Regions from separate parts of the Lysinibacillus sp. Ag94 genome, predicted to be linked through region 2. Evidence: a T-box and tRNA genes for the amino acid it is inferred to sense, from the RefSeq annotation. Region 2 holds a T-box; the other holds one or more tRNA genes.
What was found. A T-box is a leader RNA that pairs with one kind of tRNA and senses whether it is charged. The one in region 2 lies ahead of argS (arginine--tRNA ligase), so its partner is inferred to be a tRNA-Arg.

Region 1 (16,159 bases), 1.4 Mb from region 2:
CCATTTCATAGCAATTCACAACGCTATTAGATGAAAGTTGTCTGAGTAAATAATCGATTATTACTTGGCCAGTACGATCACCACCTGCATGTAAAATACGGTGATGACTATGTGCCCCCTCTAAGCCTAGAGCGGGGGACCCATCAATTTGTCGATCAACTGGAAAGCCCTCATTTAATAAATCACTCATAATTTCTGTACCGTCTTCTATTAGTATTTCAACATTCCTTCTTTCATGATGATATTCACCAGCAATTAACGTATCAGCAATGTGAAACTTTGGATGATCTTCTTGACTTGTAACGGCAGCAATACCGCCTTGAGCACGATAAGAACTACTCATTTTAATTGAACATTTTGTAACTATCTGAACTAGAAAATGTCTTTCGAGTAGTCGAGCAGTTTGAAGTGCAGCAACGCCGCTACCAATAATAAGTACATCTGTCATTACATCCATACATATACCTTCTTTACAGTTGTCTTGACACATATCTTTACATAAAATAAAAGAGAAAACAAGACTTGATGAACTAGAAGGGAAGAATAAAATGATTTATTTGGATTACGCTGCAACCTCTCCAATGACTCCAAAAGCTCTTAAAGCATATTGTGAGGTAGCAATGCAGTATTATGGGAATAGTGCAAGCCTACATGATTTAGGTGGCCAAGCACATTATTTTGTTGAGCAGGCAAGAGCTGTCGTAGCAAAATCTCTTGGAGTAAATAGTGACGGTGTCATTTTTACTGGCAGCGGAACGGAGGGCAATTTAATTTCGATTTTGTCATTAGCTTTAGCGTCAAATAAAGGGAAGCACATTATTTCATCACAAGCTGAACACACTTCCGTGCATGCGGCTTTAAATACGCTTGAAAGACTGGGGTTTGTAATCACGAAGTTACCTTTACAGCAAGATGGTAGTATTCATGTAGAGCAACTACGAGAAGCCATACAAGAAGATACGGCTTTAATCACTATCCAACATGTAAATTCAGAGATAGGCTCTATTCAACCTATTGAAGAAATAGCCGAGATTGCCAAACAATCAAACGTTCTCTTGCATGTTGATTGTGTACAGTCCTTCTGTAAACTTCCGTTAAAGCAGAAAGTAGATGCTATTACAATATCAGCTCATAAAATAGGTGGGCCAAAAGGATGTGGAGCTATATATATTAACCCTAAGCTCCGTGTTCCTGCATTAGCACCAGGTGTCACGCATGAACGTGGGTTAAGGGGAGGAACATTAGATACGCCAGCTATTGTCGCTTTTGCTACGGCGATTGAAGATTATCAATATGAGCGGAAGCACTATGAAGCATTACGTCAATGTTTTAAGGAAAAATTACAAGAAACGTGTCAAATAATTGAGAGTAAGGAGCAATTGCCTAATATTTGTGGTGTACTAATGAAAAGAGTAGAGGGGCAATACGTTTTGTTAAAATTAAATGAAGCGGGGATATGTATTTCCACAGGAAGTGCCTGTGATAGTCATGGTGAATCTGGTACGAAGGCGATTTTATCAATGGGCTACTCTATGGAAGCGGCACGTCAATTTTTTAGAGTATCTTTTGGTCCCGCAACAACATTTGAGGAAATTGTTCAATTACAAATGGCTCTTTCGGTTATTTAACTTCTTTAGCAGATGTATTCGATAAGAAAGTGCAACGTCAGAAATGTTCTTTCACTTGAGAGGAAATTTAAGGTTTAAATGATTGAGGATAAAAGGAAACTAGAAAACTATCATGAAATAATTGTATTGTAAAATGATAAATTAACAGCCATGTTAGTTGAATCTATTAATAGTTTTTCGTGTATATTTTACTTTTTTAATTGATTGTAACGAAGAGCTACTCTGATTGATCCTGTTGCAGATTAAAAGCGAAGTGTCACGACAGTCAGAAAATAGAGTAGCTCAAATATTTTCATGAATTAAAATAGCTAAAAACACTTCTGTAAATTAATTGTTTTCTTTTAATTAATCAATTGTTATAATAAATAGCAGAGTGATAATTTCTCTTACATTACAAAAATATCTTCGAAAAGTAATGATTTCTTTTCTTTTATAAAAAAGTGTTGCACTATGTGAGAAAACGTTATACAATAATTCTTGTCTTGAAGGACAGGTAATAAAAACTTCAAAACGAAATACATAAGATTTTCAGCATACGAAGTATATTGAAAATAATAGTCTAGTGATGATGGCAAAGAGGTCACACCCGTTCCCATACCGAACACGGAAGTTAAGCTCTTTAGCGCCGATGGTAGTTGGGGGCTTCCCCCTGTGAGAGTAGGACGTCGCTAGGCATAATACCCAGGAGGATTAGCTCAGCTGGGAGAGCACCTGCCTTACAAGCAGGGGGTCGGCGGTTCGAGCCCGTCATCCTCCACCATTTGCCGGTGTAGCTCAGTTGGTAGAGCAACTGACTTGTAATCAGTAGGTCGTGGGTTCGACTCCTATCGCCGGCACCATTTTGAGCCATTAGCTCAGTTGGTAGAGCATCTGACTTTTAATCAGAGGGTCGAAGGTTCGAGTCCTTCATGGCTCACCATTTAAATTGCCAACAAAATATGCGGGTGTGGCGGAATTGGCAGACGCACTAGACTTAGGATCTAGCGCCGCAAGGCGTGGGGGTTCGACTCCCTTCACCCGCACCATTTTTAAAATTTCATAATTGCCAGGATAAATAAATCTTATGCACATGCGGAAGTAGTTCAGTGGTAGAACACCACCTTGCCAAGGTGGGGGTCGCGAGTTCGAACCTCGTCTTCCGCTCCAAATGTGCCGGGGTGGCGGAACTGGCAGACGCACAGGACTTAAAATCCTGCGGTAGGTGACTACCGTGCCGGTTCGATTCCGGCCCTCGGCACCATTTTTATTTTAATCATTAGCGCCCGTAGCTCAATTGGATAGAGCGTCTGACTACGGATCAGAAGGTTATGGGTTCGACTCCTGTCGGGCGCGCCAAATTAATATTTATCGGAATGTAGCTCAGCTTGGTAGAGCACTTGGTTTGGGACCAAGGGGTCGTAGGTTCGAATCCTGTCATTCCGACCATTTTATGGGGCCTTAGCTCAGCTGGGAGAGCGCCTGCCTTGCACGCAGGAGGTCAGCGGTTCGATCCCGCTAGGCTCCACCATAAAAGATAACCAGTATAAAGATCCTGGCGGCGTAGCTCAGCTGGCTAGAGCGTACGGTTCATACCCGTAAGGTCGGGGGTTCGATCCCCTCTGCCGCCATCTTAAAGGACCTTTAGCTCAGTTGGTTAGAGCAGACGGCTCATAACCGTCCGGTCGCAGGTTCGAGTCCTGCAAGGTCCACCATTTATATAATATTACGGAGGTATACCCAAGTCTGGCTGAAGGGATCGGTCTTGAAAACCGACAGGCGGGTAACACCGCGCGGGGGTTCGAATCCCTCTACCTCCTCCATTTTATAGTTAAATGGTGCTTGAAAAACTCGAAAAGAATATATTATTAACGCGGGGTGGAGCAGTGGTAGCTCGTCGGGCTCATAACCCGAAGGTCGTTGGTTCAAATCCGGCCCCCGCAACCAAAATGGTCCCGTGGTGTAGCGGTTAACATGCCTGCCTGTCACGCAGGAGATCGCCGGTTCGATCCCGGTCGGGACCGCCATTTTTTAAAAATATGGGTCAGTAGCTCAGTTGGTAGAGCATTAGATTGAAGCTCTAAGTGTCGGCGGTTCGATTCCGTCCTGACCCACCATATTTGCGGGTGTAGTTTAATGGTAAAACCTCAGCCTTCCAAGCTGATGTCGTGAGTTCGATTCTCATCACCCGCTCCAAGGGCCTATAGCTCAGCTGGTTAGAGCGCACGCCTGATAAGCGTGAGGTCGATGGTTCGAGTCCATTTAGGCCCACCATTATTCCGAAGTAGCTCAGTTGGTAGTAGCACCTGACTGTTAATCAGGTTGTCGCAGGTTCGAGTCCTGCCTTCGGAGCCATTTTTTTGTGGGGAAGTACTCAAGAGGCTGAAGAGGCGCCCCTGCTAAGGGTGTAGGTCGGGTAACCGGCGCGAGGGTTCAAATCCCTCCTTCTCCGCCATTGGCCCGTTGGTCAAGTGGTTAAGACACCGCCCTTTCACGGCGGTAACACGGGTTCGAATCCCGTACGGGTCATACTGAAATGCAGTAGATGTACATTACATCTACTGCATTTTTTTTATGGTACTTTATCAAACTACGAAAATTCCTTTCCGTCGTACCGCTGTTGCAGCTAGAATGCTCGTTCCATCGAGTCCGCTTATTCATTATTCTTCCGCTTATCACGTTTAGAGATAATCGTGTATAACCTTCATTTGGCCTTGGCTCTACACTTTCTAAAAAGCTAAAAAACAACCTTAAGATCCGCGTCCCTCTCATAAATAAAACAATAAAATTAGGCAATTCATTTAGAAAAAATTAATATATTTAGTATTTGCTTTGTGTTCACTATTGAATTGGACAAATAATCCATGGTAAATGGTCATAATATTGGTATATCCTTTGGAATATATCTATCTTTCTTTTATAATGGGAATGAATAGAATTCATAGGAGGTAATAAATGTGAAAAAAAAGCAGAGTAAATGGATTATGAGTGCAGCTTCTGCTGCTTTAATTGCTGCAGCAGTTGTTCCTACTGCAAGTGCGGCTAATTTTACAGACATAGCAAAAAGTGACCATAAAGAGGCCATTTTGGCACTAGCAGATGCAAAAATTGTAGCTGGATATCCAGATGGTACATTTAAGCCAAACGGGGTCCTTACGAAAGGCAATGTAACGAAATTTTTAGGGAAATGGCTAGTATTAGAACACTTCCAAGTGCCAGCAGACTACAATAAAAAAGTACGTTTTACAGACATGCCTACATCTTCAAAAGATAAAGAATTACTACAGTATGCAGCGCTTATAAATGATAATGGTATTTTCAAAGGGACTAACAATAAGTTATTACCTTCCGAATATATCTCGCGCGAACAAATGGCTTCTATTTTAGTACGTGCAATTGAAAAAGTTTACGATATCGATTTAATTGCGATGTATAAAAAAGAAAACTTTAAATCATCTATTACAGATTTAAAAGTAGCTTCACCAGAAAATCATGAGGCTATCATCGCATTAGAATATGCAAAAATTACAAATGTAACGACATTTAATCCGAAAAAGACACTAACACGTGGTCAATTTTCATCATTTTTACATCGTTCAATGACGAATATCGGTGAAATGGTAAGAGGCCCTGAAGTGTCCATCCAAACAGTTAAAGTTATAGATGCAAAAACACTACAGGTAACATTAACAGATGGGACAAGCCAAAAGGTAACATTAGCGACACCGCTTACTGAAAATGTAGAAACGAAGGTAGATTTCAAGATTAATGACAAGTCATATTCCGCTGTTGTTACATATGAAGTGAATGAGTTAAATGTACAATCAATTGAGGGCATTAATGCTTCTCAGATTAAAGTTGTTTTTAACCAAGCGATTGATCCACTTTCTGTGATAAAAGCAGATGGGAAATTACAGGATAATGTTGTAGCTTTCTCTAATGTCGATACTTTAAGAGCACTATCGGTTATAAAAACAGAAATCAGTGCTGATAAAAAATCAATCATCTTTACAATGAATGAACCATTAAAAGGTACACATCGTTATGTGTTCAGCAACATCAAAGCGGAAAAGGGTACAGTGCTTCAAAAAGTAGATGCGAATTTTGTTATTGCTGGAGATACACAAGCGCCTACGATTTTAGGCACAACGCAAGGAAAAAATTCTTCAATCGTTAAAGTGCAGTTTTCTAAGCCAATGGCAGCATTTCCAAATGAGCGCATTCAATTTACATTAGCAAATGGTACAAAGGTATCGAATGTAGTTGGAAGCATTGAGCAAAACTCAACTGAAGCAACATTTGACTTATCAGCTGCAACAATGAATGGTGTGTATTTAACGCCTGGTACAGCTGTTCAAATTACATTCGTAGCGGCAACAGATATGGCAGGGAATATTATTTCACCGAACCCTTCTACGGTAACAGTGAAAAAGGGAGATAAGGATGGTGTTCCGCCGACACTATCTTCTGTTACACAAACTGGACCAAATACGTTCCAGCTATTGTTCTCAGAGGAAATTCAACCACTTTATTCATATGACCTTTCAGTGAAAAGCGGCCAGACTTCAATTTCTGTGAATTCTGTAGAGAAAGATCCTAAAAATGGTCGTTTATTTAATGTTACGGTGGATCCAAAAAGCTCGCTTCAAGGAATTACAACGATTGGGACAGCTTCTAGTCGTGTAATAACCGACTTATCAGGTGAAACGGCAACATTCTCAACAGCGTATAACTTTATAAGAGATGACAAAGCGCCAGCGCTAATAAATTCTGAAATTGTTTACGGTGATAGTGTAGAATATTTACAATTAACTTTCGATAAGCCAGTACAGTTAGGCGTTAACGCAAAAGCATCATTTACTGGGAAATTCGTCAATAATTACATTTTATATGAGGTATCAAGAGGACCTCAAAGTGATATTCAGATTGTAAAAGATCAACCTACGAAATTACGTGTTAAAATGGCAGGACTGCTAGGCATGTATGATACAAAGGGAGCTCTTTACGACGGCAAATTAAATTTATTTAATGTTACTAATTTATACGGTGTGCCAATCACTGAAGTGCCAAACGTTAAATTTACACGTAACGGTGATTTAAATATAAATGGCAATAAATTAGCTTTATCGCAATACAATGCAATTCAAACATCTGCAACAGATTATTCTATTAAAGATAATAATATTGTTTATTTAAATTTCAATTATCCTGTTGATCCAGCACTTGCTCAAAATGTTCAAAATTATAGCATTGATAATGCTCAGGTAGAAAGTGCTGTTGTAGAGGGATCCAATTTAAATCGTATTAAGCTCACATTGAAAAAAGATTCAAATTATTTTAATGGCACACGCAACTTCACGATTAAAGGCTTAAGAGCAGCAAACTCTATGGAACCATTTGATGAGGTGCGTACATCCATTAACCTTAAAGAAAATAATGCACCAAAGGTTGTAACTGTTAATGTTAGTAATTCACAAACATTAGAGCTTGTTTTCAGTGAACCAGTAATAAACGTTAATAATTTGGATTTTAATATTACCGTGAATGGTTCTTCGGTAGCAGCAACTACCTATCCACAAGGTAATGATAGAGTATTAATTACAATACCTCAGAATAGCTATTTATTTGAAAACGGCAGAAGTGTTACGGTTCAAGCTTCACCTCGTAATGATATTATGGATTTCAATGGGAATAAATTAGATTTCACTTCTCAAACAATTACAGTACAAAGATAATTTATCTTTAATTAAAAAATAGCATGCTGGATATATTCTCAGCATGCTATTTTCTATCTTTTTATTGCGATTTCACTAATGGGAGATAAACGGTGCTTTATGCACGTATTTTGTATTATCAATATGATCAATGATAAAAGTGGCTATATCTTGATTCGTAATTTTTGTACCAGGCATATCCGTCAGGTTTTCCTTTATCTGACTGGATGTTAAGCTATCTTTTACAAACGGTAATCTAATTAGTGTCCATTTGATCTGTTTGTTATTTAATAAATATTCCCATTCCAATTTTTTATCTTGCATCATTTTTGAAAGGAAAACTTCAAATATCTTTGCTCCTAAACGATTCATCATGCTTTTTTCGTCCTCTTTAATCGTTAGAGAACCACCTGAAACACCTATATAACGACTAATGTTTAATTCTTTCATCACATTAAAAATATTATTTGTAACTTTGCTATATATAGGTTCCTCTTTCGTTGGTTGACCAAATGTATTAATAACAACTTGACTATCTTTAAGAAGTTCTCGGATGTTTTCTATATCCTGTACCGACCCTTTCACTATTTCAATTGCATCATTTTTATCCAGTAACTTTTCAGGATTTCTAACAAGCATCCGCACATGATATCCTTTTTGTATGGCTTGAGTTGCTATATGCCTTCCTACTTTCCCTGTTCCTCCTATTATCGCTATCTTATAGTTATTATCCATTATATACCTCCTATTTAATATGTTGGTAAATATACGATATACCCTATCAAAAGGATTCAAATTTTTCTTTTTTACTAAAGTATATAATATGGTTTTGTTTTGCAAATCTATAAGCTAAGATGAAAATAGTAGAAAAACTAGGGGGGATATGGATGGGGAAATTATTGTGGACTAACAACCAACAATATTTGTTACAGAAGAATGTAGAACAAGTAGTACCTTTTCTGCGTCATTTTTCACCAGAACAAGTAAATCACGTTAGTAAATTTCAGCGTACATATGAGAAATTTGAAAGTACGCCATTACGATGCTTAAATACTTTTGCATCATTCGTAGGGGTACAAAGTATTGTGGTAAAAGATGAATCTTATCGATTTGGCTTAAATGCATTTAAAGTATTAGGTGGTGTGTATGCAATTGGGCAGTACGTTGCTAAAAAGTTAGATAGAAATATTGATGAGCTATCGTTTGACCAGCTTAAATCACCAAAAGTAAAGGAGCAGTTAGGGGACGTAACGTTTATTTCAACGACAGATGGCAATCATGGTCGAGGAGTGGCGTGGGCTGCTAGAGAGCTTGGTTTGAAAGCACGCATTTATATGCCTGCTGGTAGTGCAGAGGAGCGCCTCCAAAATATTCAAAAAGAAGGTGCATATGCTGAAATAACAACAATGAATTATGATGATACCGTTCGTTATACATCACAACTAGCAACAGAAAATGGATGGATCGTTATTCAAGATACGATGTGGGAAGGCTATGAAGAAATTCCGTTATGGATAATGCAAGGCTATACAACACTAATAAAAGAAGCTGCCCTGCAGTTGGAAAAAGCACCTACCCATGTATTTTTGCAAGCTGGAGTTGGATCTTTTGCAGGGGCAGTTGTAGCTTTCTTACAACAATACTATGAGCAAGAAATTACATTTGTCTTAGTTGAGCCTTTTGTAGCGAATTGCTATTATGAAAGCTTTAAAGCAGGAGATGAACAGTTTGTAACGGTTGGTGGAGAGATGCAAACAATTATGGCAGGTCTTGCTTGTGGTGAGCCGAATCCACTTGCTTGGGACCTGTTAAAGACTTATACGAAGGTAAGTATTTGCTGTGATGAAGAAGTTGCTGCAATAGGTATGCGCATTTTAGGAAATCCACTAGCGACAGATGCAAGAATTATTGCTGGAGAATCGGGAGCTGCCCCAGTTGGATGTTTTTATGAATTGATGACGAATGAACAATATACAGAGCTGAAGGAAACATTACAATTAGATGAAAATTCTCGAGTGTTGTTTATTAACACTGAAGGTGACACAGATGTAGAAAACTATAGAAATATTGTGTGGCATGGCAAGTATGCAAAAATTTAACTTCTTGCAGTGGATGCCCAAACATCTGTACCTGTCGTTACGCATTCGGTACAAAAGACATCCGCTAAAATATGACAACGGCTGAGTAGCCAACGTCTTGCTGTTGCTGGCGCTTCGCTTTCGCACAGAGAGAACCATGTTGCTGGCGCTTCGCTCTCACACAAAAAACATTTGTTGGCCTAAACCCAGCGGATTATGCCGAGGCATAATTGATTTTAAAGAAAAAGCAAACTAGTGTTTATAAAACGTTCTAGTTTGCTTTTTTTATTTACTGGGTCGGATTATCAGGCGCCAGTCGAAACGGAAATCAACCTAACGTTTTTTCTTAATTTTTTTCTTGACCTTAACGTTGCGTAAACATTTACAGTAGCATTAATGGAGGTGAAAAAATATGGAATATACAATTCAAGAGTTTGCTCAATTATCCGGGGTTAGCACAAGAACACTGCGTTATTATGATGAAATTGAATTACTAAAGCCTGCAAGAACGAATGAGGCTGGCTATCGATTTTATGGACAGTTTGAAGTTGATATGCTCCAGCAAATTTTATTTTATAGAGCATTAGATATGAAGCTAGCAACGATTAAGGAAATTATTAAAGCGCCTGATTTTCAACATACAGAGGCACTCAAAACTCATCGTACTGCTTTACTGAAACGCAAGGAGCAGCTGGAAAAGATATTACAAACAGTAGAAAAAACTATTCAATCAATTGAGGAGGAACAACCGATGGCAAATGAAGAGAAATTTAATGGACTAAAAGAGAAGCTAATCGAGGAAAATGAAAAGCAATATGGTCAAGAAATTCGTGCAAAATATGGTGATAAAACAGTTGATGCATCGAATGCAAAGGTAATGAATATGACAGAGGAACAGTATGAAGCAATGCAACAACTAGAACAGCAATTATTTAATCGTTTAAAAGAAGCGCTGGAAATCGGCGATACGAACAACGATGTGGCAATGGAGGTTGCAGAGCTTCATAAGCGTTGGCTTTGTTTTACATGGTCACAATATTCTAAAGAGGCACATGCAGGTATAGCTCAGATGTATATAGCGGATGAACGCTTTTCAGCATATTATGATGAGCGTGTTTCTAAAGGAGCAGCACAATTTTTACATGATGCCATCATCAATTATACTCTGGTGTAAATGTACTGAATTAAGATAAAAAAATAAGTGATTCATCCACATGCTTTCATGTTTTAGAAATATTAATTTAGGAAAAAATGAAGGCATGAGGAGGAGATTTTTTTGAACCCACAAGTAATGGAAAAATTAAGAAAGCAATTAGAGCAAGAATTACAGGAAATAGAGAAGCGACTTGAGGAATCAGAGCGTCCACAAGCGACAGAGCTATCTAATTATGATAATCATCCAGCTGACAATACGAGTGATTTAACAGATCAGCTAACGGAAATGGCGATTGACGAGCACCGGGGTGACGATGCTGAAGAAATAAAAGCTGCACTACAAGCGATGGAGGACGGTACGTATGGTAAATGTGCTGTATGCGGTGAAGAGATTCCTATTGGTCGCTTAGAAGCTATGCCGAAAGCATTGACATGTGTTGAGCACGCAGAGCATAAAGAAGAAAATTTAAGACCAGTAGAGGAAGATGTGTTGTCTTCTACGCCAAGATCGGATGATTTCATAGAACTTGAGGAATTTGGCTCTTCTGATACACCTCAAGATAAAAGTTAGTAAGCATTTTCGCTCACAGGCAGTATAATAGCTGTATGGGGTGAGGGTATGGATATAATTGATTTACACTGCGATGCTCTATTGAAATTAACAACTTTAGAAGCAGCAAAATTTGAAGATGATGTACGTTTGCAAGCTAATCGACAGAGATTACAATTAGGGTGTGTTAAGGCACAAGTATTTGCTATTTTTATTAATCCTAAAATTCCGCAAAGTATGCAATTTTTAGAGGCAGTGCGGCAAATTGAAGCCTTCCATTCACATGTGTTACAAACTGAGGGCATGGTGCATATTACGGATTGGTCGCAATTAGATACTTTAGCTCCGCATGAAATTGGTGCAATTTTAAGCTTAGAGGGCTGTGGTCCAATCGGTGAAGATTTAGCAAAGCTTTCTGCAATATTAGATGCAGGAGTGAAGCTAGTCGGCTTAACGTGGAATGAAGAAAATGCTGTGGCCCACGGTGCTGAACAAGATGCAAGCCTTGGTTTAAAATCATTTGGTAAAGAGGTTATAGACTTACTAAATGAGCGAGATATTATTATCGATGTCTCGCATTTAAATGAACAGAGTTTCTGGGATGTCTTACCACTAGCGAAGCATATTATTGCGAGCCATAGCAATGCACGTGCAATTTGTGATCATCCAAGAAATTTAACGGACGCTCAGGCAAAAGCACTTGTCGAGCATGGAGGGCATATTCATGTTGTTTACTACCCGCCTTTTATCCATGACAATGCTACAATAGATGATTTAGTAGCGCATGTGAAGCATTTAGCGAATATAGTAGGGGTAGAGCACCTTGGATTAGGTTCAGACTTCGATGGAATAGATGCAACTGTAAAAGGATTAGCACACGCAGGAGAGGTACAAAATTTGTTAGAGGCGTTACGTGAACATTTTTCAACTGAAGAAGTTCGAGGTATTGCAAGTGAAAATTTTAGATGCTATGTAAAAAATGCAGCTGCCCGTTAAAGCTGCTGCATCTTTAACCAATTAAGCCGAGGCATAATTGATTAATATTAATAAAAGAAATATTGAATTAATAAACCGATTCCTAAGAGGAAGCCGAAGAATGTATTTGTTTGCGCTGTAAATTTCATCGCAGGCATAACTTCTTTCGCTTCTTTTTTATCGCGGAAAATTTGGATTGCACGAAGCGGTTTTAGAACGCTTAAGAAAATGATTAGAGCCCAAAAAGTAATTCCATCAATTGCTACAAGAGCAATTACCCATAAATATGAAACGATAAAAAAGCCAGATAGCACAGAAATGGCATTATCTCGACCTATTAAAATAGCAAGCGTTCTTCGACCACCCTCTGTATCGCCAACGATATCACGGATATTGTTGGACAGCATGATAGCTCCAACTAAAATCATACTTGGTACTGAAAGCAAAACAGCGTCTAATGTCACAGTAAGCGTTTGAATATAAAATGCGATTAAAACAATTCCCATTCCCATAACAGCGCCAGATACAATTTCTCCAAATGGTGAATAGGCTATTGGGTATGGTCCGCCAGTATATAAAAAACCAATAAGCATACAAACAAGCCCAACAGCAGCAAGCCACCAAGAGGTTGAGGCACATATGTAAATGCCGAGCAGCATAGCGATTGCGTAAAAGCTTAAGGCAATCATCATAATTGTTTTTGGTTGAACACCGTGACGCACAATTGTTCCGCCGATACCGACAGAATTTTCATTGTCCAATCCTAATTTGTAATCGTAATATTCATTGAACATATTTGTTGCTGCTTGTATAAGCATACTTGCAATGAGCATAGCAAAAAATAGTCCAAAATCAATTGTTTGTTTTTCAATTGCTAAAGCAATCGCTGTTCCTAAAAATACTGGAACGAATGAAGCGGTTAAAGTATGTGGACGTGTTAAATGCCACCAAACTTTAAAACCCCTATCAGCTTCAATGACTTTGGTCATAAGGTCTTTCTCTCCTTCGAATGTTGTAGACTATTCTTATTTTATACGAAGAATGAGAAAATGGATAGGTTCACAGCTTATTATATACAGTTCAGATCAATTATGCCTTGGCTTAATTGCGTCCGGAATCGGCTTTGTGCTTAGGCCTGCACGACGCAGGTCAGTTAGCCGTTATCGCATGGATGCGATGATTTTAGGCTAACATCCTATATTGAACTCCTTTCCGATTACGTGACATCCGCCGGAGGCTTTAGGCCAACACGATGTTGGTCACTCAGTCGTTGCCACAGGATGTGGCGTTCTTAGACTGAGTTCCTCTATTTCAGCGCCTGTTTGGACACCCGCTGAAGAGTAGCTTAAATCCGCATTCATTTCACCACCTATAGAGGAGGGAGTCTTCTGCTGAAAGAAGTTAAAATAAATGATACAATAGAACATGCATTTATGAACTGAAAACAATCATTAAGATAATAGCAACAGTACGAAGAATAGGCTAGCAAATAAAAAATGACGGCTATTTTAAGAAAAAATATGATGCGAAAAAGTACAAATGCTCATGTCATTCTACAAAGTTTTGGTCAATTGTTCTAAAGAAAAAGTTCAGCACCAAAAGTTTGGATGACATTTGTTAAAACGTCTACTAAGAACGAGTACAAAACATACATCATTCATTATGTACATTGCAACAACGGAGGTAATTTTCATGCAACAGAAGTGGTACCAAGCCACAGAGGTAGAAGTGGACTCTTTGGGCCAAAGCCTTCATTTTTATATGGAAACAATTGAAGTTAGTCGCTTATCGGCGCTCGCATTTTATGCAGCGGGCGAGGAGCATTATAAAGGTGAACGATTTTATTGGCAAAATAGAGAAAAAACGATGACATTAGTAGGGCTAGGACATGCCTATACAATTCAAAATAACGCCAAAAATGATCGCTTCGATGCAGTAGAAGCAGAGTGGAAAAATTTAACGAAAAACTGTGTGAAGGGACAAAGCGAGCTACAGCCAATTTTGTTTGGCGGCTTTACATTCGATCCACAAAATGAAGTAACTGGGGAATGGACAGACTTTCCAGAGGCTTATTTTGCACTTGCAACTTACCAGCTTGTTATTCGTAATGACAAAGCGTTTGTAAGTATTCATCTTATTTCCAAAAATGAGCAAGCAGCATCTCAATTTGAAGCGCTACGTAAAGAGCGAGATCATTTAATTCATGCAGCTCAAGTAAAAGAAGTGAAAACGTATTCAAAACCTGAAATCACAAGTTACTTTGAGCCATACAAGGAGCCGTATTTAGCTTCGATTGACCAAGTAACAGTATTGATTAAGCAGAAGAAAGCAGATAAAGTCGTTATTGCACGCTCACTTGCATTGCAATTTAAAGAACAAGTTTCTTCACCACAGGTACTCTCACAAATTATTCATGAGCAGCCAGAGAGCTATTTATTTGGTTTAGAACGTCAACAATTATTGTTCTTTGGTGCGTCCCCTGAACGTCTTGTAAAAGTAGAAGAGGGACGAGCCTTTTCATCTTGTGTAGCAGGCTCTATTAAACGTGGTAAGACAGCAGAGGAAGATGAAGCCTTTGGACAAAGCTTATTAAATGATGCGAAAAATGGTGGCGAGCATCAATATGTTGTCGATATGATTGCGGAAACATTCCGTAAAAATTGTATAGAGATGACAATACCTGATGGCCCACGCTTACTAAAAATTAGAGATATACAACATTTATATACACCTGTTGAAGGTCAGTTAAATAATGAGGCAACAATATTACAACTGACAAAATCTTTGCATCCAACGCCAGCTTTAGGCGGTGTGCCAAGGAAAGAGGCAATGGCAGCTATACGTAAGTATGAGCCTATGAATCGTGGGCTTTACGCTGCTCCAATTGGTTGGGTAGATGCTGATGGCAATGGGGAATTTGCAGTGGCCATTCGTTCGGCTGCTTTACTTAAGGACAAAGCTTATTTATATGCTGGTGGCGGTATTGTAGCAGATTCAGAGCCACAATCTGAATATGAGGAAACATTAGTAAAATTCCGTCCAATGCTTCGTGCGCTAGGAGGACAATTACATGAGTGAACGGAAAATATTAACGGATTATGTTTATAAAATGGTAGCATCACTAGTACAAGCTGGTGTTGAAAACGTTGTTGTCAGCCCTGGCTCACGTTCGACACCTTTAGCTTATGCATTTGCTTCAACGAAACAGCTTCATATGTATCGTCAAGTTGATGAACGATCAGCTGCCTTTTTTGCGCTAGGAATTGCAAAGGCTACAGCACAACCTGTTGTTCTTTTATGTACATCGGGAACAGCTGCGGCAAACTATTTTCCTGCCATTGTTGAGGCAAGTTATGCTCGTGTACCGTTAATCGTCATTACAGCTGATCGTCCTCATGAATTGCGAGAGGTAGGTGCACCACAGGCTATTAATCAACCGAATTTATATGGTACGAATGTCAAATGGAGCGTGGATTTCCCTTTGGCAGATGGTGCCGCACCAACCTTGCCGTTTATTGAGCGTCATACTGCACGTGCGGTGGCAGTGGCAATGAGCGCACCATTTGGACCAGTGCATATTAATGTACCGTTCAGAGAACCTTTGTTGATTGATTTTCAAGAGGAACTTCCAGAAGCGATATTTAAGCAGAGCAGTATGGGTCAGTTAGTACCTTCAAAGGAGACTCAACAAGAGCTATCGGACATTTTACGTGCAACCAAAAGAGGTTTTATTATTATTGGTGAGCTAGCACTCGGTACAGATTTAACAATTATGTGGGACTTTATTCGCCAATTAAAATGGCCGGTTATTGTCGAGAGTTTATCTAATATGCGGTCGTCTGTCCCAGAAGATTGTCTGCCTTATATGATCACGACGTATGATGCCATTATGAAAAGTGAAGATTTTAAAGCATTAGTTGAACCAGATACGGTGCTACGTTTAGGAGCACAGCCTGTTTCTAAATTTATCATGCAATTTATTACGAAATGTCAGCCTGATGCTTATATTGTTGTCGATGAAGATCCGATGTTCCGTGATTCTACAGGTGTGTCTACTCATTTTGTTCATGCTAGTGTTGGTGA
Region 2 (16,159 bases):
GCCGCGTAAGAAGCTTTCTGTTTCATCATCCGGAGAATATTGGCGTAACCATTCCACTAATGATTTCTCTGAACCTTCGAAGTATTTATCGTGATCATTTTCAAAGTAGCTTTGAGATGTTGTTACGCCCCATTTGAATGTACCAGCATCTGCTTTTCTTTCGTCCATTAGAATATCAAGAAGAGCCGTTTTTGCCATTGGATTACCAAGTAAAATGATTTTATCCTCTTTGTTCATTGAAAAGCGAATATCTTTAAATAGTGTTTCGCCTTCATTGCTTACTGTAAGGCCTTCCACCGTTAACACATCATTACCGATTTCACGTCCCGTTTGGAAGTTGATGAACGGATATTTTCGGCTAGAAGGTTTAATGTCGTCTAGCTCGATTTTATCCAACATTTTTTTTCGAGAAGTGGCTTGGCTTGATTTTGAAGCGTTCGCAGAGAAACGAGCAACGAATGCTTGTAGCTCTTTAATCTTTTCTTCTTTCTTCTTGTTTTGGTCTGCCATCATTTTTTGTGCTAGTTGGCTAGACTCGTACCAGAAGTCATAGTTACCAACATATAATTGGATTTTAGAGAAATCAAGGTCAGCAATATGTGTACATACTTTGTTTAAGAAGTGACGGTCATGGGAAACGACAATAACCGTATTTTCAAAGTTAATTAAGAATTCTTCTAACCATTGGATTGCTTTTAAGTCAAGGTGGTTGGTAGGCTCATCTAGTAATAGAACGTCTGGCTTACCAAATAGAGCTTGTGCTAACAATACTTTGACTTTGTCAGAACCTTCAAGGTCAGCCATTAGCATATAGTGAAGCTCGTCGCCAATCCCTAATCCGTTTAATAATGTTGCTGCTTCTGAGTCAGCTTCCCAACCATTTAGGTCAGCGAATTCACCCTCTAATTCAGCAGCACGCATGCCATCCTCATCAGAAAAGTCTTCTTTTGCGTAGATAGCGTCTTTTTCAGATTTTACTTCCCAAAGACGTTTGTTCCCCATAACAACTGTATCTAATACATTAAATTCATCGTATTCAAAGTGGTTTTGTTTAAGGACTGATAAACGTTCGTCCTTACCCATCGATACGTGACCTTCTTGTGCTTCAATTTCACCAGAAAGAATTTTTAAAAATGTTGATTTACCAGCACCATTTGCTCCGATTAAACCGTAGCAATTCCCCGGTGTGAATTTTATATTTACGTCTTCAAATAGTTTACGATCGCCATAGCGAAGACCTACATTACTTACTTGAATCATGCAAGTTCCTCCTTTTTTCACAATGGCACTAGTATATCATGAAATATGTACCATAGTCTATAAACATTATTAAATCAACGTTTGCGTTATTGGTTCTCGGGTGTTTGAGTGGAATAGGAGAGGGGGATAATGTTAATAAATAGTAAAGCCAGATACTTTTTATATGTATTTTATCGGCACTAAGGTAAAGAATGGGCAATAGTAATGAAAGCCCTCTCTAGTGAGAAGGGCATGAGTTTACTAAAGTATTTTTTATCAAATTTGAGAAAAAGAATTAAAGTTTCTCTTCCCATATCCAAATTGGTTGCTGAAGAACGATGGATGTAAGATTACGGTTGATTCTTTTTGAATTCACTGTCATCTCGTTGCTAAGAACGATCACTATTAATTCCTCGTTATTTAGCAGTGTAACATAATGACGGAAACCACTTGGATATCCTCCTGGATGTCCAACTGCTTTTTTCCCCATGACATCTTGAGTATACCAACCATAGCCATATTGATTCGGAAACTTTTTAGCATGGGTCGTACTCATCAATTCTGATGTTTCTTTGCTTATTAACACATTGTTAAGCAAGGCTCTGTTAAACAGTTCTAAATCTTCAGCAGTAGAAATGATATCCCCAGCTGCGTACGCTGCAGATTTATGTATTAAGGGTCCGATTTTTCCTTCTACATGTCCTTCCGCTTTCGGTATGCCAGCGGGAACCGTAAACATAGAATTAGACATGTTGCTCGGCTCAAAAATATTTTCTTCTATATAATTTGCATATGACTGTCCGCTGACTTTTTCAATAATTAGCCCTAACATTACATAACCAGTATTACTATAACTAAAGCTTTTACCTGGGGTAAACTCTAATTCAGAATCTTTAACGGTATTTACAATATCTATTGGATTCCATTCTTTACTGTAGTCAAAATTGAAATCCTTCTTCAGATAATCCGGAATTCCCGAACAATGACTTAATAGATGACTTATTTTAATAGTTTCTCCATTCGGAAAGTCTGGTAAGTATTGCGAAATTGGATTATCTAAGTTTAGAAGTCCCTTCTCTACTAATTGCATGACTGCTACTGCAGTGAATGTTTTAGTTAATGAAGCAATCTGATAGAGTGTACTTGGGCTATTCTGTAAATCATCGGCTGCCAATCCGTAACCTTTTGTAAATAAAACTTCACCTTTCTTTGCAATTAGGACGGTTCCCTGAAAATTTTCATTTGTCAAATATTGATCGATCTTTTCAGAAACGCTTCCAGATAAATTACTATGATTGTTACGTCCAAATAATAGCAAAGATACAAAAGACATGATTATAATAACAAGAATAGTAATAGAGAAAATTTTTAAGAATTTTTTCATAAATATACCTCTCAATCTATTTCTTTTTAGCTTATTAAACACTTCAAACCCTATGACAAAATTATATATAAAAAACTAAAAAGGGGAAAATGTAATTTGTAAGTACTACATAATAATCGCCATCGCTTGAAGCTGTAACAACCAGTGTTCATATCTGCTTCAAGAGTTGTTATTAGAGCGTCATTTAGAGGAGAGTATGAAATATCAAACTGATCCCAAACATCGTCCTTGCTTCTGGATAAATTTGACTTCATACCAGCAATAAAAGTAAACTTCATATGATTCCCTCCTAAGGTAAATATTCAAAGTTTTATTCGCATATATATCAAATGTAAATATATTTTTGGTAATACAAGGGGATGGGGAGGGATGAAATGCTATTAAAAAACAAATATTTTAGGCAGTTTCTCTTTTCATTTATAGCAATTATAGCAATTGCAATATACAATATTTCATTTCTTAATAGAGCTTTGGAGGTTTTGTTAGTAGCTTTTCTATTTACGATAATTGCTGATCTTGCTTTTCAAAATAAAAAATTCCGAGACTTTTCATTATTACAGAAAATTGCCTTATTTGTAGTGACTGTGGGCATATTTATATTAGTTTTCATGTACACAGAACCTGTTTATTTACCTAAATAGACTTTTTTAATATCGATACTTAATAAAATTTAACAACCTGTAATTAGGTAACTTTTTTGATAAATTACTTTCTATAAATAAAGTAACCTTTTATAGATAGATTGGTAAAAGGTTACTTTAAATTGCAAAAAAACATTAAATATATGATTTTCTTCGATAAATAATAAGTGTCAAGCCGATAACAACGCTTTCTAGTAGCATTGGGTTGAAATAGATATCCATTCAAACAAGGTAAAGTCTTTACTAGATAGTGGTGGTGTATATATTGAAACATTCGCTCTGTTAAATACAAGAAAAAAAGAAGGGTTTTATTTCTTATCTAGTTTTATTGATGAAAAAAAGGTTATAGTATTTTGGAAATACCTAAGGAGAGCGTACTCTCGTACTATGACATCAAGAAAAATAAGGTGCGAAATGTATGGCGAGCTAAAAAAGTGTTATTATTGATTATTCAGCAGAACATTTTTAAAGTAAACATTTACTTCTTGATATTTCCGAAAAGACTGTTGACAATAATTAGTAGCTCGTGTAGAATATTTTGAAATTACAGTCAAATTCGATGAAAAAGAGAGTAGTTTATGGAGCTACTGGAAAGCGAATTAGGGATGGTGTGAGCCTAATGCAGCAGCCATAAATGAAACGCACTTTGGAGAAGGTTCTCGAATGAATAGTAGAGAATATCGGGGAGTCACCTCGTTAACAATGGAAAGTGGTCATATTTATATGGCAACTAGAGTGGTACCACGGGATAACTATGCTCTCGTCTCTATATTTAGAGATGGGGGCTTTTTTTATTGAGAGGAGAATGAATATGCATACACAAATTGCGAAAAGAATTGCTGCGGCATTAAATAATGAGTTATCTGTTAATGACATTCAAAATCTACTAGAAAGACCGAAAAATTTGGGCTTAGGAGATGTAGCATTCCCTTGCTTTACACTGGCAAAAACATTAAGAAAATCTCCAAACAGTATCGCATCCGACATAAAACACAATTTAAGCTGTAATTTAATACAAGAAGTTCAAGTAGTAGGTGGCTACGTCAATATATTTTACCATCAGCCAACGATTACACATCAAGTACTTTGCCAAATAGTAAAAGAAGAAAATTTATACGGGACTCATCAGGAGTCAAAGGGGAATGTAGTTTTAGACTTTTCTTCCCCAAATATAGCGAAGCCTTTTTCCATGGGCCATTTACGCTCAACAGTGATCGGGAATGCTTTGGCGAATATTGCTGAGAAAAATGGCTATCAAGCAATTCGTATAAATCATATAGGTGACTGGGGCACACAGTTTGGTAAGTTAATCATTGCCTATCGAAAATGGGGAGATCAAAAAGTAATTGAAGCTGCTCCAATAGAGGAACTGTTAAAAATATATGTAAAGTTCCATGAAGAAGCGGAGCAAGATGATACTCTCAATGAACAGGGGCGTGCCGCATTTAAAGCATTAGAAGATGGAGATGGAGAGGCTTTAGCTCTTTGGCAATGGTTTAGAGATGCATCACTCGAAGAATTCAAAACCATTTATCAATTGCTTGGGATAAACTTTGATTCTTTCGCTGGGGAAGCGTTCTACAATGACAAAATGACTGCTGTTGTTAAAGAATTGAAAGAAAAAGATCTACTTGTGCAATCAGATGGTGCGTATGTCGTTGAAATAGACAATATGCCTCCATGCTTAATCACTAAAACAGACGGTGCTACGCTCTATGCTACACGTGATTTAGCAGCTGCATTTTACCGCAAACAACAATATGATCCTAAAAAAATATTTTATGTTGTAGGGAACGAACAATCTCTTCATTTTAAACAACTATTTAACGTAATTGAGAAGATGGGATACGATTGGGCAAAAGACTTACAGCATGTACCTTTTGGGATGATTCTAAAAGACGGTAAAAAAATGTCGACGCGTAAAGGAAAGATTGTTCTATTAGCAGAAGTACTAACAGAAGCGATAGCTACGGCGAAGCGAAATATCGAGGAAAAAAATCCAAATCTAGTGGAAAAAGAGAACATTGCACGTCAGGTTGGTGTAGGAGCGGTTATTTTTAATGATTTAAAGAATGATCGTCTTCATGATATTGACTTTTCGATTGAGCAAATGATGCATTTTGAAGGTGAAACAGGGCCTTATATTCAATATACGTATGCCCGTATCTCATCTCTTTTGGAAAAAGCAAAGGAACATAGTTACGAAGTATCGTTTGAAGCATTAGGGGAGCAAGCGTGGCCAGTTGTGTTATTACTGGAACAGTTTCCGAATGTAATTGTCAATGCTTTTGAGCAAGCAGATCCATCACAAATTGCTAAATATGCCTTACAATTAGCGCGTGTATTTAATAAATATTATGCTCAAAATAAAATATTGGTCGATGACAGCCAGAGAACAGCACGATTAGCATTTTGTCATTGTGTAGCCATTGTTTTAAAAGAATCGTTAGCATTATTGGGCATTGCAGCGCCAAAAAAAATGTAAGTATCGTAAGCTGGCGTTATGTCTTTTTTTTAATAATTACCATTAAATTGACCGACACTAGAAAAAATGGTAAAAGGAAATAGTGAGAATTCAAAGGTCTAACAAATTTTGTTGAATTTTTGACCGTATCAATAGAGAGAAGGTATTTAGAAAGTATGGAGAACAAGCAATGGCGTGTTTCTATGGTACTTGTGGTTGTTAGTATTTTCTTCGTTGCGCTCAATATGCGCCCAGCAGTCACAGGGATAGGACCACTATTTAATGTACTTTTGGAATCACTCCATATATCAAATACAAAAATGAGCTTTTTAACATCTATTCCGGTGTTTTGTATGGGTCTCTTTGCACCATTTGCGGTACCTATTCAAAGGAAACTCGGAACAAAAACAGCTATTACGCTTTTAATAATGATCCTGGCATTTGCAAATGGGCTACGCTTTTTAAAAGAAAGTTATGAACTACTTGTAGTCACAAGTTTTGCTGCAGGATTTGCCATTGCACTTATTGGACCCATGTTAAATGCCTATATAAAGAAAAAATTCCCGAATCGTTTTACAACCGTGGTAGGTGTTTATTCATTTGGAATAGGAACAGGGGCAACATTGAGTGCGGCACTAACCATAACATTTTTTAATCATTTTCATGAGAGCTGGACAATGGCGCTTGGCAGTTGGGCAATACTTGCAATTATTGCTCTTTGTATATGGTTACTAGCAATACAAAATCAGGAGCGGGTAGAGACAGGTGTATGGACAGAAAATGCAGCACGAAATCCTTGGAAAAATGTACGTGCTTGGACCATTTTAATTTACTTTGGGATACAAACATCTTTGTTCTTCTCAATAATGTCTTGGCTAGCACCGATATTACAGGATAAGGGCTTTTCTCTTGTCGCTGCAAGCTCTATGCTAACTTTTATGTCTATTGTACAAATGGTTGGAAATATTTTGGTTCCTATACTAATGGAAAAATGGTTCAGTCGAATCGGTTGGCTCTTTTCTTTAGGGAGCTTAGGCGTAATTGGCTTTGTGTTGCTATGGTTAGGCTCAGGGACTTTTTTATGGATTGCTGTTTTCATAATAGGTATCGTATTAAGCGGCTTATTTCCAATTGGTTTATTGCTACCACTGGATGAGGCAAGAAATGACGAGGAGGCAAATAGCTGGTCATCTATGGTGCTTTCAGGAGGCTTTATGATAAGCTCCATTATCCCAATACTAATCGGCTATTGTTATGATGTGACTGGAAACCATACATTTACCTATTTGATTTTTATACTATTAATGATTGGCATAATTGCTACTACATGTATGCTTAAGAAAAAATAATGGGAAGACATGCTTAAATGTACGAGCATGTCTTTTTTTAAAAGCTCCATAATCGGCTTTTAGTTCACATTTTTATGATGAACTTTTATAAGATCTAGACGCCTCCGTACAATGTTCATTGTTATATATCTGAAGTAATGTATCTGAGAACAAGTTGGTTTGGTCCATCATAATTCTATGACCGGCATTTGAAATGATAAATAATTTTTTATAGGGAGCATTAATTTTAGTAAAGTATTCTTCGGCAATAATGGAGGGAGCCTGCCAGTCATCTTCACCTAAAATAAAATAAATGGGAACTTTATAATCTGAGGAGTCTGCCGCAAGGTCAAAGTCTCCTAAAAATTCATGGACTTTGCTATTTGCTTTTAGTCCTTTCGGAAATGCGAAAAGATCCGATAACTTAAAAATAGGACTTTTAAACGCTGATATAAAAACAGGAAGATCACTCTTCACAGCTAAACCATATAGCCCTTGAAGTTTTCGGATTTTCCTACATTTCTTTAAAAACTCACGATCAAATATTATTTTTTCTCCGGGATAAGTTCCTATAGCTTCAAGCTTTTTTATCATTTGCCTTTACTATTTGTTCCTACATTTTTGCATAAGCACCACGCTCATTTTCAAGAAGAGAGACAACTTGTGCCACGCCAATATAATAAGCAATATCTTCAGGATATAGCTTGATAAATATACTTCCTAAAATAGTGCCCCAAGACCTTCCGAGTAAAACAATCTTTTCTTTATTATATTTCTGCTTTAAATATTGAATAATTCCATATAAATCTTCTAGCATGACATCAATTGTAGGGTACTTATCGGGGTTTTTAGTAAGCGTTTTTCCAGCACCACGCTGATCCCAATGTACAATCGTAAACGTTTCTTCTATTTTATATTGAAAAGCATGGGCAAAAAGAGATTCAACACTACCAGGACCACCATGTAAATAAAGCAATACTGGGTTATCATAATTAGTACCTGAATGAAAAATGGACAATGTATTGTCTATAAAATTTATGAACGGTCATATTAGTAAGAAGACTTCTTCTTTTATTAATAACATTTTAAGCGCAAATTATAAGCCATTTTTCATAGCAAATGTAAAAAAGAGATGTTTTTTATAGGTATAACGGATTGACTAAAAGGTAAGAGCAATATTTTTATAATACATATCCTTAAATAATATTATTATGTAAACTTGAAACGTTTTGTATCCTTGTTTATGATAGTAAAGAAAGATGTTTAACTTGCATATAGCTCTGAAAGTCATCACCACTATTGGTGATAAGTGGGTGCAGGGTGAGGTTATTGTTGCGGGTTTACAAATAACCGCTAAGATAGCGGAACTTAGGCTTTGAACTTGAATGCTAAAGTGACCAACATCGTGCCTTTGCAGAGGCAGATTTGATAGAAAGTTTTGGTGAACGTATGCGGAAAAAGATGCTCATTCTTGGAGCAACAGCTTTATTATTAACGGGCTGTGAAAATGAAACATTGGCAGAGGTGTTTCATACTGAAAAGACCGATGTAAAATCGGAAAAAGCTGTGACGAAGCAGCAAGAAAAAATTGTACCAGAAGTAAAAGTAGTTGGGGAGAACGGAATCGGTGCAGGAGTCATTATTAAAAAAGACACGAAGCTCTATATTTTGACAAATGGTGCGCTCGTCGCTTCAAAGCCAGTTGCGCTCGTGCAATTTAATAATGATAAACTGATGGAAGCCGAGGTGCACTATATATCTACCGCTTATAATATAGCCATTTTAGAAGTACCATATAACGCATCGGTAAAGGTGCCGAACGTCTATAAAGGTGAATTAAATCAGTTAGCTGTTTATGTTGATAGCTTACCATACACCATTAAAAAATATAGTGACAGCGTAGCAGCTTATTACATAGATGCAAAACAAAATACACTTATTGGGAGCCCGGTTCTAGAAGCAGAGAATGGTGAACTTGTGGGCATCTATTTTAAACGCCAGCAAAACGGTGGATCACAGCCGTTTATATTACCCTATAAAGATATTGTACAGTTATTGGATGAATGGATCTCAGGTACTATGAAGACAAGTGATCGACTAACCCAATCCAAAAACTTAAATCCATATATTGACCAAGGCGATAAAGAAGCAGTCCAGCAAGCTATTGATCAATATGGGAAAAATATTTTTGCTTATAATGCCGATGAGGTAAAACTTTTTTTAGATACATTTTATAAGCATTTAAAAGCGGCTGTTGAAAATCATGATGCTAGTGTCATGAAGCCTTTTGTAGGTTCAGACGATTTACAAAGCACGCTGGATAATATGGTAGCGCATTACGCAACTAAACAAGCGAAAATTCGTTTTTACAATACATCGATTAAAAACATCAGCATGAAGGGCCAAACTATTGTTATTCGTGCCAATATAGAATATGTACTAACAAATTCTGCTGGTCAAGAGGCATTTGCGAACTCTATGATGGTATATGAAATAAATAAAAATGAACAGGGCGAGTATAAGCTAATTCGCCTTACAACAGAGGAGTGAAAAGTTGGATGGAGCAAGCAAGACAAATGCTACAACATCATTTTGGCTATGATTCATTTCGCAATGGACAAGAACCAATTATTGAACAAACATTACGAGGTCAATCAAGTCTTTGTGTGATGCCAACTGGCGGAGGTAAATCAATTTGCTATCAAATTCCGGCACTTATGCTAGATGGCCTTACAGTCGTCATATCTCCGTTAATTTCTCTTATGCAAGATCAGGTAGAAGCATTACGTGCTGCAAATATTCCGGCCGCGTATATAAATAGTACTTTAACCGTGCAAGAAGTGAACGAAACAATGCAGCTAGCGAGTGCAGGTTATTTAAAGCTTCTTTATATAGCACCTGAGCGATTAGAGAGTGCAACATTTTTACAGGTATTATCGAATTTATCAGTACCTTTACTTGCAGTGGATGAAGCACATTGTATTTCTCAGTGGGGGCATGATTTTAGACCAAGTTACCGAGCAATCCAAAAATTATTTACATTATGGCCGCAAAAGCCAACTGTCTTAGCACTTACAGCAACAGCTACACCGGCTGTATGTGACGATATTAGACAATTATTAGGGATTGATGAGCAATCGACGGTGATTACCGGCTTTTCACGCGACAATTTATCTTTCTCGGTGTTAATTGGTGAAAACAAAGAACGTTATATTAAAAACTATTTAGTGAAAAATAAAAATGAAGCAGGCATTATTTATGCAGCTACACGAAAGGCTGTAGACGCAATCTATGAGCTTTTAAGTCGCTCGGGCGAAGCTGTGGCAAAATACCATGCGGGCCTACCAGAGGACAAGCGTATGTCTGAGCAGGAGCGCTTTTTAAAAGACGAGGCACGCATTATGGTAGCGACCAATGCATTTGGAATGGGTATTGATAAGAGTAATGTACGCTTTGTTATTCATTATCAAATGCCACGCAATATGGAGAGCTATTATCAGGAAGCGGGACGTGCAGGACGTGATGGCTTGCCAAGTGCTTGTATTTTGCTTTATGCATCAGGTGATGTTCAAACACAGCGCTTTTTAATTGAACAGACGCAGGATGAAACACGCATTGCACAGGAATTAGCGAAGCTACAAACGATGGTTGATTATTGTCATACGGAAGGCTGCTTACAAAATGCCATCTTAACGTATTTTGCCGAGAAAGCAGGGGCACCTTGTAGTCGTTGTAGTAATTGTAATGATGGGCGAGAAGTCAAAGATGTGACGGTAGATGCACAAAAGGTATTAGCATGTGTTGTAAGGATGGGGCAAAAATTTGGTAAGACGATGGTAGCCCAAGTGTTAATTGGCTCCAAAAATCAAAAGGTCTCGGAATTTGGCTTTGCAAGGTTGTCTACCTATGGCATTTTAAAAGGACAATATTCCTCAAAGGATGTCTCAACCTTTATTGAGTTTTTAATTGCTGAGGGTGTACTTGCCGTTAAACATGGCACTTTTCCAACTATTTATGTATCAGAGGAAGGCAAAGAAGTTCTACTCGGGAATCGACAGGTTATGCGAAAAGAAGCTGTTACTGTTCGTAAGCTTGTTGACAATGATCCGTTATTTGAACATTTACGATTATTACGTAAAGAGATTGCGGATGAAGAACAAGTCCCACCATTTGTTGTGTTCTCTGATAAAACATTGCGTGATTTATGCGACAAAAAACCGACGGAACTAGAAGATTTACGACATGTTAGCGGGATTGGTGAAGTAAAATTCGAAAAATACGGGAAGCGTTTCTTCGATGCTCTTCACTCTTTTTTGAAAACAACATGATATAGGAAGAAAGGGAAGTGCTTAATTCAAAAGAATTTTGCACTTCTTTTTATTTCACAAAGTATGACAACCGCTATTTTTCCGAAAGCTCGATCAGTCGACCATCAGGATCCTTAATCCAAATAAACTTTCAGAATTTACTGATTCCCTTTTCCTTTTCAAGAGGTACACCAATTTGATCAAGATGGTTAATAGTCTCGGTTAAATTATGTACTTGGAAAATCAACATCACTTATTGTTCTTTATATTCATCCTTAGGCTCAAACACTTGTCTTTCTTTAAATGTTAATTTTTTATTGCTAATGAGGTGATTAAACAAAAAAATAACCCGGAATAATAATAATTATTCCGGGCTTGATTCTCACTTACTTATAGTGCTCCATGACACACTGCCTCGCTTCCGCATTCATCTTAAAATTCTTTAAGACAACTGTGCTTTAGCTTTATCCAGCTTTGATGGTCCTTCTGAGTTACCGGTCAGCCCCACTCATCGGGTTAACCCTCCTTGTCATTGGATTTGAAGTGAAATCTTTAATAGTATAAACTGTTTATTATTTTCTATACACGTTATTTAAAAAATGAAAAAATCCATTGAAAACGGCTATATATCGAGAGTATTTTGACTGGGCATAATTGTAGTTGTCGCTTTTTCGCTACAACGGGTCTAGGGTCGGCTTTGTGTATAGGCCAGCAGATTTTTGAAAAGCGCAGCGGCAGCAACCAAGCAAAATGAGGGCCGACACAATATAAAGTATAAAGAGGTGATTAAATAAAAAAATAACCCGGAATAATTATTATTCCGGGCTGATTCTCACTTACTTATAGTGCTCCATGACACACTGCCTCGCTTCCGCATTCATCTTAAATTTTTTTAAGACAACTGTGCTTTAGCTTCATTCAGCTTTGATGGTCCTTCTGAGTTATCGGTCAGCCCCACTCATCGGGTTAACCCTCCTTGTCATTGGATTTGAAGTGAAATCTTAAATAGTATTGGCTATTTATTATTTTTTATACACGTTATAGAAAGATCAGAAAACGCTTTTAATCATATGTTTTACGGGCATTAATGTAAAAAAAGTCGAATTTTTCGCGTACGAGAATTCGACTTTTTTAGCTTGAGATCTTCATCTAATTAGAAATAAATAAAAGCGGTTATATTGAGTCGAGGTAGTGAATCGTCTATCGAACTAAATGATTAAAGTGGGCTATTTCTCCCAATGCTTATCGATGAACTGATCTCGACCAGAAAGTGCTCGATCAGTCTGATAATGCTCCGACTCTTTTTTATAATAGTCCTGATGATAATCTTCTGCAGGGTAGAAGGGCTTGGCATCGCGAATTGTGGTTACAATAGGTTTATCAAAGCGACCACTTGCTGCTAGTTTTTTCTTGGAAGCTTCTGCAATGTGCTTTTGCTCTTCTGAATATGTAAAGATTGCCGTTGTGTATGATTCACCACGGTCATGGAATTGACCATAAGCATCCGTTGGGTCGATTTGCATCCAGTAAATATCAAGGAGCTGCTCATAACTAAAAATGTTAGGGTCGAATTCAATTTCGACGACTTCTAAATGGCCAGAAGTACCTTTTTTGACATCCTCATAAGTAGGGTTGTCTAAATGGCCACCCATGTAGCCCGAAGTGACCTTATGTATACCATCCCACTCAACAAATGGCTTTACCATACACCAAAAACAACCGCCAGCAAACGTAGCTTTCTCGATCATGTACATCATCCTTTCTTTCGTGAAAATATTATAGCATTATTTTGTTCATAACTGGCAAATAGAGTGTAAAATAACCTATAAATAGTTGTTGTTAGGATTCATAATATAATATAAAATGAACCTTTCTTTATATGGAATCGTTACATTAACTATAAAAAATAGAGGAGTTAACAGTTATGGAAGAGCAAGATTATACAAGACGCTCACAACGTCCAAAAAAACGTCGCTTGCGTAAAGGGAGAGCATTGTTCACATTGCTATTACTTTGTGTCATTGTTATTGTAGGTTATTCCGTTATGCAATACCGTAGTGGACTAGAAATGGCAAGTGATACAAAGGTAGCCCAAGAGGATTTTAAAGGTGATGCAGTAAAAGGCGATGTTGAAAATTATTTATTATTAGGAATCGATACCCGTGGTGAAGAAAAATCACGTACAGATACAATGATGGTATTATCTTGGAATAAGAAAACAAATGATGTGAAGCTCGTGTCATTAATGCGAGATATTTATGCAGATATTCCAGGTTATAAATCCTATAAGCTTAATACGGCTTACTATTTAGGCGGTGTCCAATTATTAAAGGATACGATCGGTAATATGTTTGGCCTGCCGATTAATCATTATGCAATTATCGATTTTAAAAATTTTGAATCTCTTGTAGATATTTTAGCGCCAAATGGAGTTGAAATGAATGTAGACAAGGATATGTCTGAAAAAATTGGGGTTTCATTAAAACAAGGTGTGCATAACTTAAACGGTAAAGAATTACTTGGTTTTGCCCGATTCCGACACGATGAAAAAGGAGATTTTGGTCGGGTAGAACGTCAGCAAAAGGTTATCGAAGCGTTAAAGAATGAAGTTTTATCACCTCAAAATATTTTGAACTTACCAAAATTCGTTGGTGCAGCCCAAGGTTATGTCACAACCGATTATTCATCTTCAGGAGAGATTCAACAAGTGCTGAAAATGGTGTCGAAAGGTAAAGTCAAAATTGAAAAAGCGACTATTCCAATTGAAGGTAGTTATAGTTTCAAAAGCTTTAGTGGTGTCGGTGATTCAATTGTTATTAATGTAGAGAAAAATAAAGAATTTTTACGTAATTTTTTAGGCATTTCCCTAGAGTGATTTTTCGCAAAATCCAACATTATCCTGTACTATATGGATATAGGATTTGTATTGGGGTGAGTAGATGGAGAAAGAAAGACCAAAAGAGCGTTCGAATTTCTTTTCAACGAAGTTCATTCGCTTTTTAGGTGGTAAAAACTTATTTTTTACACTGATAATTTTATTATTGTTAGCATGCGTTATTTTTATGTTCCAAAAAGTTTCCTTTATATTTACCCCGCTTAAAGTTTTATTTGAGGTAGTTATTCTACCGGGGGTACTTGCCATTATTGGGTATTATTTATTACGCCCAATCGTAGGGCTATTCGAAAGATGGCGCATCCCAAGAGTTTGGGGTATCTTTCTTCTATACATCATTTTGATTGGTATTATTACGTTATTAGTAGTACTTGTCTATCCGTTTTTACGAGATCAGTTTACTAATTTAGCGCAGGAATTCCCAGGGTATTTTATGGCTTTTACACAAAATATTGCTGATTTCCTGAACAATGCACGTATTAACGAGTACCTAGATAAAATTAATTTAAACTATGATGCAATGGTGAAAAATTTTACTACGGATATGGTGGAGACAGTAAAAGATACGGCTGCGAATTTAGCGCAAGGCGTGGCTTCGGGTATTACTGGCTTTGTTTCAGCCTTAACAGGAATTGTTCTGTCATTAGTAACGGTGCCATTTATTTTATTTTACTTACTTAAAGATGGCGAAAAACTACCAAACTTTATTTTAAAAATATGCCCGCCACGTATGCGTAAAGAAGTACACGACATTTTCCATGACATGGACAAGCAAATAAGTTCCTATATTCAAGGGCAAATTTTAGTGTCAATGTGCATAGGTGCCATGGTGACAATTGGCTTTTTAATTATCGGTATGAAATATGCTTTATTGCTAGGGTTCCTTGCTATGATTACGAGCGTTGTTCCATACTTAGGTCCAGTTATCGCCATTACTCCAGCGGTCATTATTGCTCTTGTAACATCACCATTCATGCTTATTAAGCTAGCCATAGTGTGGACGGTCGTACAGTTGATAGAAGGGAAATTCATTTCTCCGCAAATTATGGGTAAATCACTTAGTATCCATCCAATAACAATTATTTTCGTGTTATTAACGGCTGGTTCTTTGTTTGGTGTACCGGGTGTTATTTTAGGTATTCCAGGCTATGCTATTATTAAAGTGCTTGTGACACACTTATTCAAGCTATTTAAACATCGATACAATCGATACGAGGATGAAATACATCAAAAATATGATGTGTAAAAAAGGACAGCTACTGCGAGCAAGCAGTAGCTATTTTTTTATATGGTTATATTAAAAGTTGGTTCTATTGTGATTAGCTTTAGCAATTACATCAATGTAATTTTACCAATATAATCATAAGTGGCATATACAAACGGTAGGGTAGGATGCAGCCCCTGCCGTTCATAAATGTTTTTATAATTCTGAAGGGTAAAGCTCACCGCATATATGTCGGTAAGGCAAGCGGAGAAAATTTTGATTTGAGTCGAAAAAATAATACTGGACTAATCGTTCCGGAAATATTATAGTATTCTTATTGAAAGGAGGAATTTACCATCGGACGTTCAAAAGAGTTTGACAAGGAGCGTGTACTCTATAAGGCAATGTTAGTATTTTGGGAAAAAGGGTACGATGCAACAAGTATACCGGATTTGTTAAAAGCTATGGAATTAAGCAGATCAAGTTTGTACGAAACTTTTACGGACAAACAGACACTTTATATTGAGGCAATACACCAATACAAAAAATTCAATCAAAATAAACGCAACCTCTTGGTAAATGCACCGTCTGCGAAAGTCGGAATACAGCAGTATTTTGATTGGCATATTTCTTCTGCATTTGATGATGATTTGCCGAAAGGATGCTTGCTTACAAAAGCAAGCATTGGCTTGGATTCAC

Region 1: it encodes a tRNA-Arg, which carries the amino acid that the T-box ahead of argS (arginine--tRNA ligase) is inferred to sense. The anticodon was not compared.

Annotation. Positions count from the first base shown of each region.
Region 1 is NZ_CP096780.1:3,726,917-3,743,075, reverse strand. It holds gene nadB (L-aspartate oxidase) at 1-457, opposite strand, end outside; gene MY533_RS17515 (cysteine desulfurase family protein) at 549-1,628, shown strand; rRNA gene rrf (5S ribosomal RNA) at 2,187-2,302, shown strand; tRNA gene MY533_RS17505 (tRNA-Val) at 2,313-2,388, shown strand; tRNA gene MY533_RS17500 (tRNA-Thr) at 2,392-2,467, shown strand; tRNA gene MY533_RS17495 (tRNA-Lys) at 2,472-2,547, shown strand; tRNA gene MY533_RS17490 (tRNA-Leu) at 2,569-2,653, shown strand; tRNA gene MY533_RS17485 (tRNA-Gly) at 2,700-2,774, shown strand; tRNA gene MY533_RS17480 (tRNA-Leu) at 2,780-2,868, shown strand; tRNA gene MY533_RS17475 (tRNA-Arg) at 2,887-2,963, shown strand; tRNA gene MY533_RS17470 (tRNA-Pro) at 2,977-3,053, shown strand; tRNA gene MY533_RS17465 (tRNA-Ala) at 3,060-3,135, shown strand; tRNA gene MY533_RS17460 (tRNA-Met) at 3,162-3,235, shown strand; tRNA gene MY533_RS17455 (tRNA-Ile) at 3,243-3,319, shown strand; tRNA gene MY533_RS17450 (tRNA-Ser) at 3,335-3,427, shown strand; tRNA gene MY533_RS17445 (tRNA-Met) at 3,477-3,551, shown strand; tRNA gene MY533_RS17440 (tRNA-Asp) at 3,556-3,631, shown strand; tRNA gene MY533_RS17435 (tRNA-Phe) at 3,646-3,721, shown strand; tRNA gene MY533_RS17430 (tRNA-Gly) at 3,727-3,800, shown strand; tRNA gene MY533_RS17425 (tRNA-Ile) at 3,802-3,878, shown strand; tRNA gene MY533_RS17420 (tRNA-Asn) at 3,883-3,959, shown strand; tRNA gene MY533_RS17415 (tRNA-Ser) at 3,969-4,059, shown strand; tRNA gene MY533_RS17410 (tRNA-Glu) at 4,062-4,133, shown strand; gene MY533_RS17405 (S-layer homology domain-containing protein) at 4,562-7,339, shown strand; gene MY533_RS17400 (NAD(P)H-binding protein) at 7,415-8,053, opposite strand; gene dpaL (diaminopropionate ammonia-lyase) at 8,206-9,417, shown strand; gene MY533_RS17390 (MerR family transcriptional regulator) at 9,809-10,570, shown strand; gene MY533_RS17385 (TraR/DksA C4-type zinc finger protein) at 10,673-11,122, shown strand; gene MY533_RS17380 (dipeptidase) at 11,171-12,097, shown strand; gene MY533_RS17375 (1,4-dihydroxy-2-naphthoate polyprenyltransferase) at 12,145-13,065, opposite strand; gene MY533_RS17370 (isochorismate synthase) at 13,769-15,154, shown strand; gene menD (2-succinyl-5-enolpyruvyl-6-hydroxy-3-cyclohexene-1-carboxylic-acid synthase) at 15,147-16,159, shown strand, end outside.
Region 2 is NZ_CP096780.1:2,278,184-2,294,342, forward strand. It holds gene MY533_RS10535 (ABC-F family ATP-binding cassette domain-containing protein) at 1-1,260, opposite strand, end outside; gene MY533_RS10540 (serine hydrolase domain-containing protein) at 1,535-2,623, opposite strand; gene MY533_RS10545 (hypothetical protein) at 2,998-3,264, shown strand; T-box leader at 3,815-4,035, shown strand; gene argS (arginine--tRNA ligase) at 4,070-5,749, shown strand; gene MY533_RS10555 (MFS transporter) at 5,905-7,077, shown strand; gene MY533_RS10560 (alpha/beta fold hydrolase) at 7,150-7,650, opposite strand; gene MY533_RS10565 (alpha/beta fold hydrolase) at 7,670-8,074, opposite strand; gene MY533_RS10570 (TcaA NTF2-like domain-containing protein) at 8,482-9,606, shown strand; gene recQ (DNA helicase RecQ) at 9,615-11,384, shown strand; partial or broken gene MY533_RS10580 (glyoxalase) at 11,515-11,616, opposite strand; gene msrA (peptide-methionine (S)-S-oxide reductase MsrA) at 12,590-13,111, opposite strand; gene MY533_RS10590 (LCP family protein) at 13,288-14,238, shown strand; gene MY533_RS10595 (AI-2E family transporter) at 14,303-15,502, shown strand; gene MY533_RS10600 (TetR/AcrR family transcriptional regulator) at 15,865-16,159, shown strand, end outside.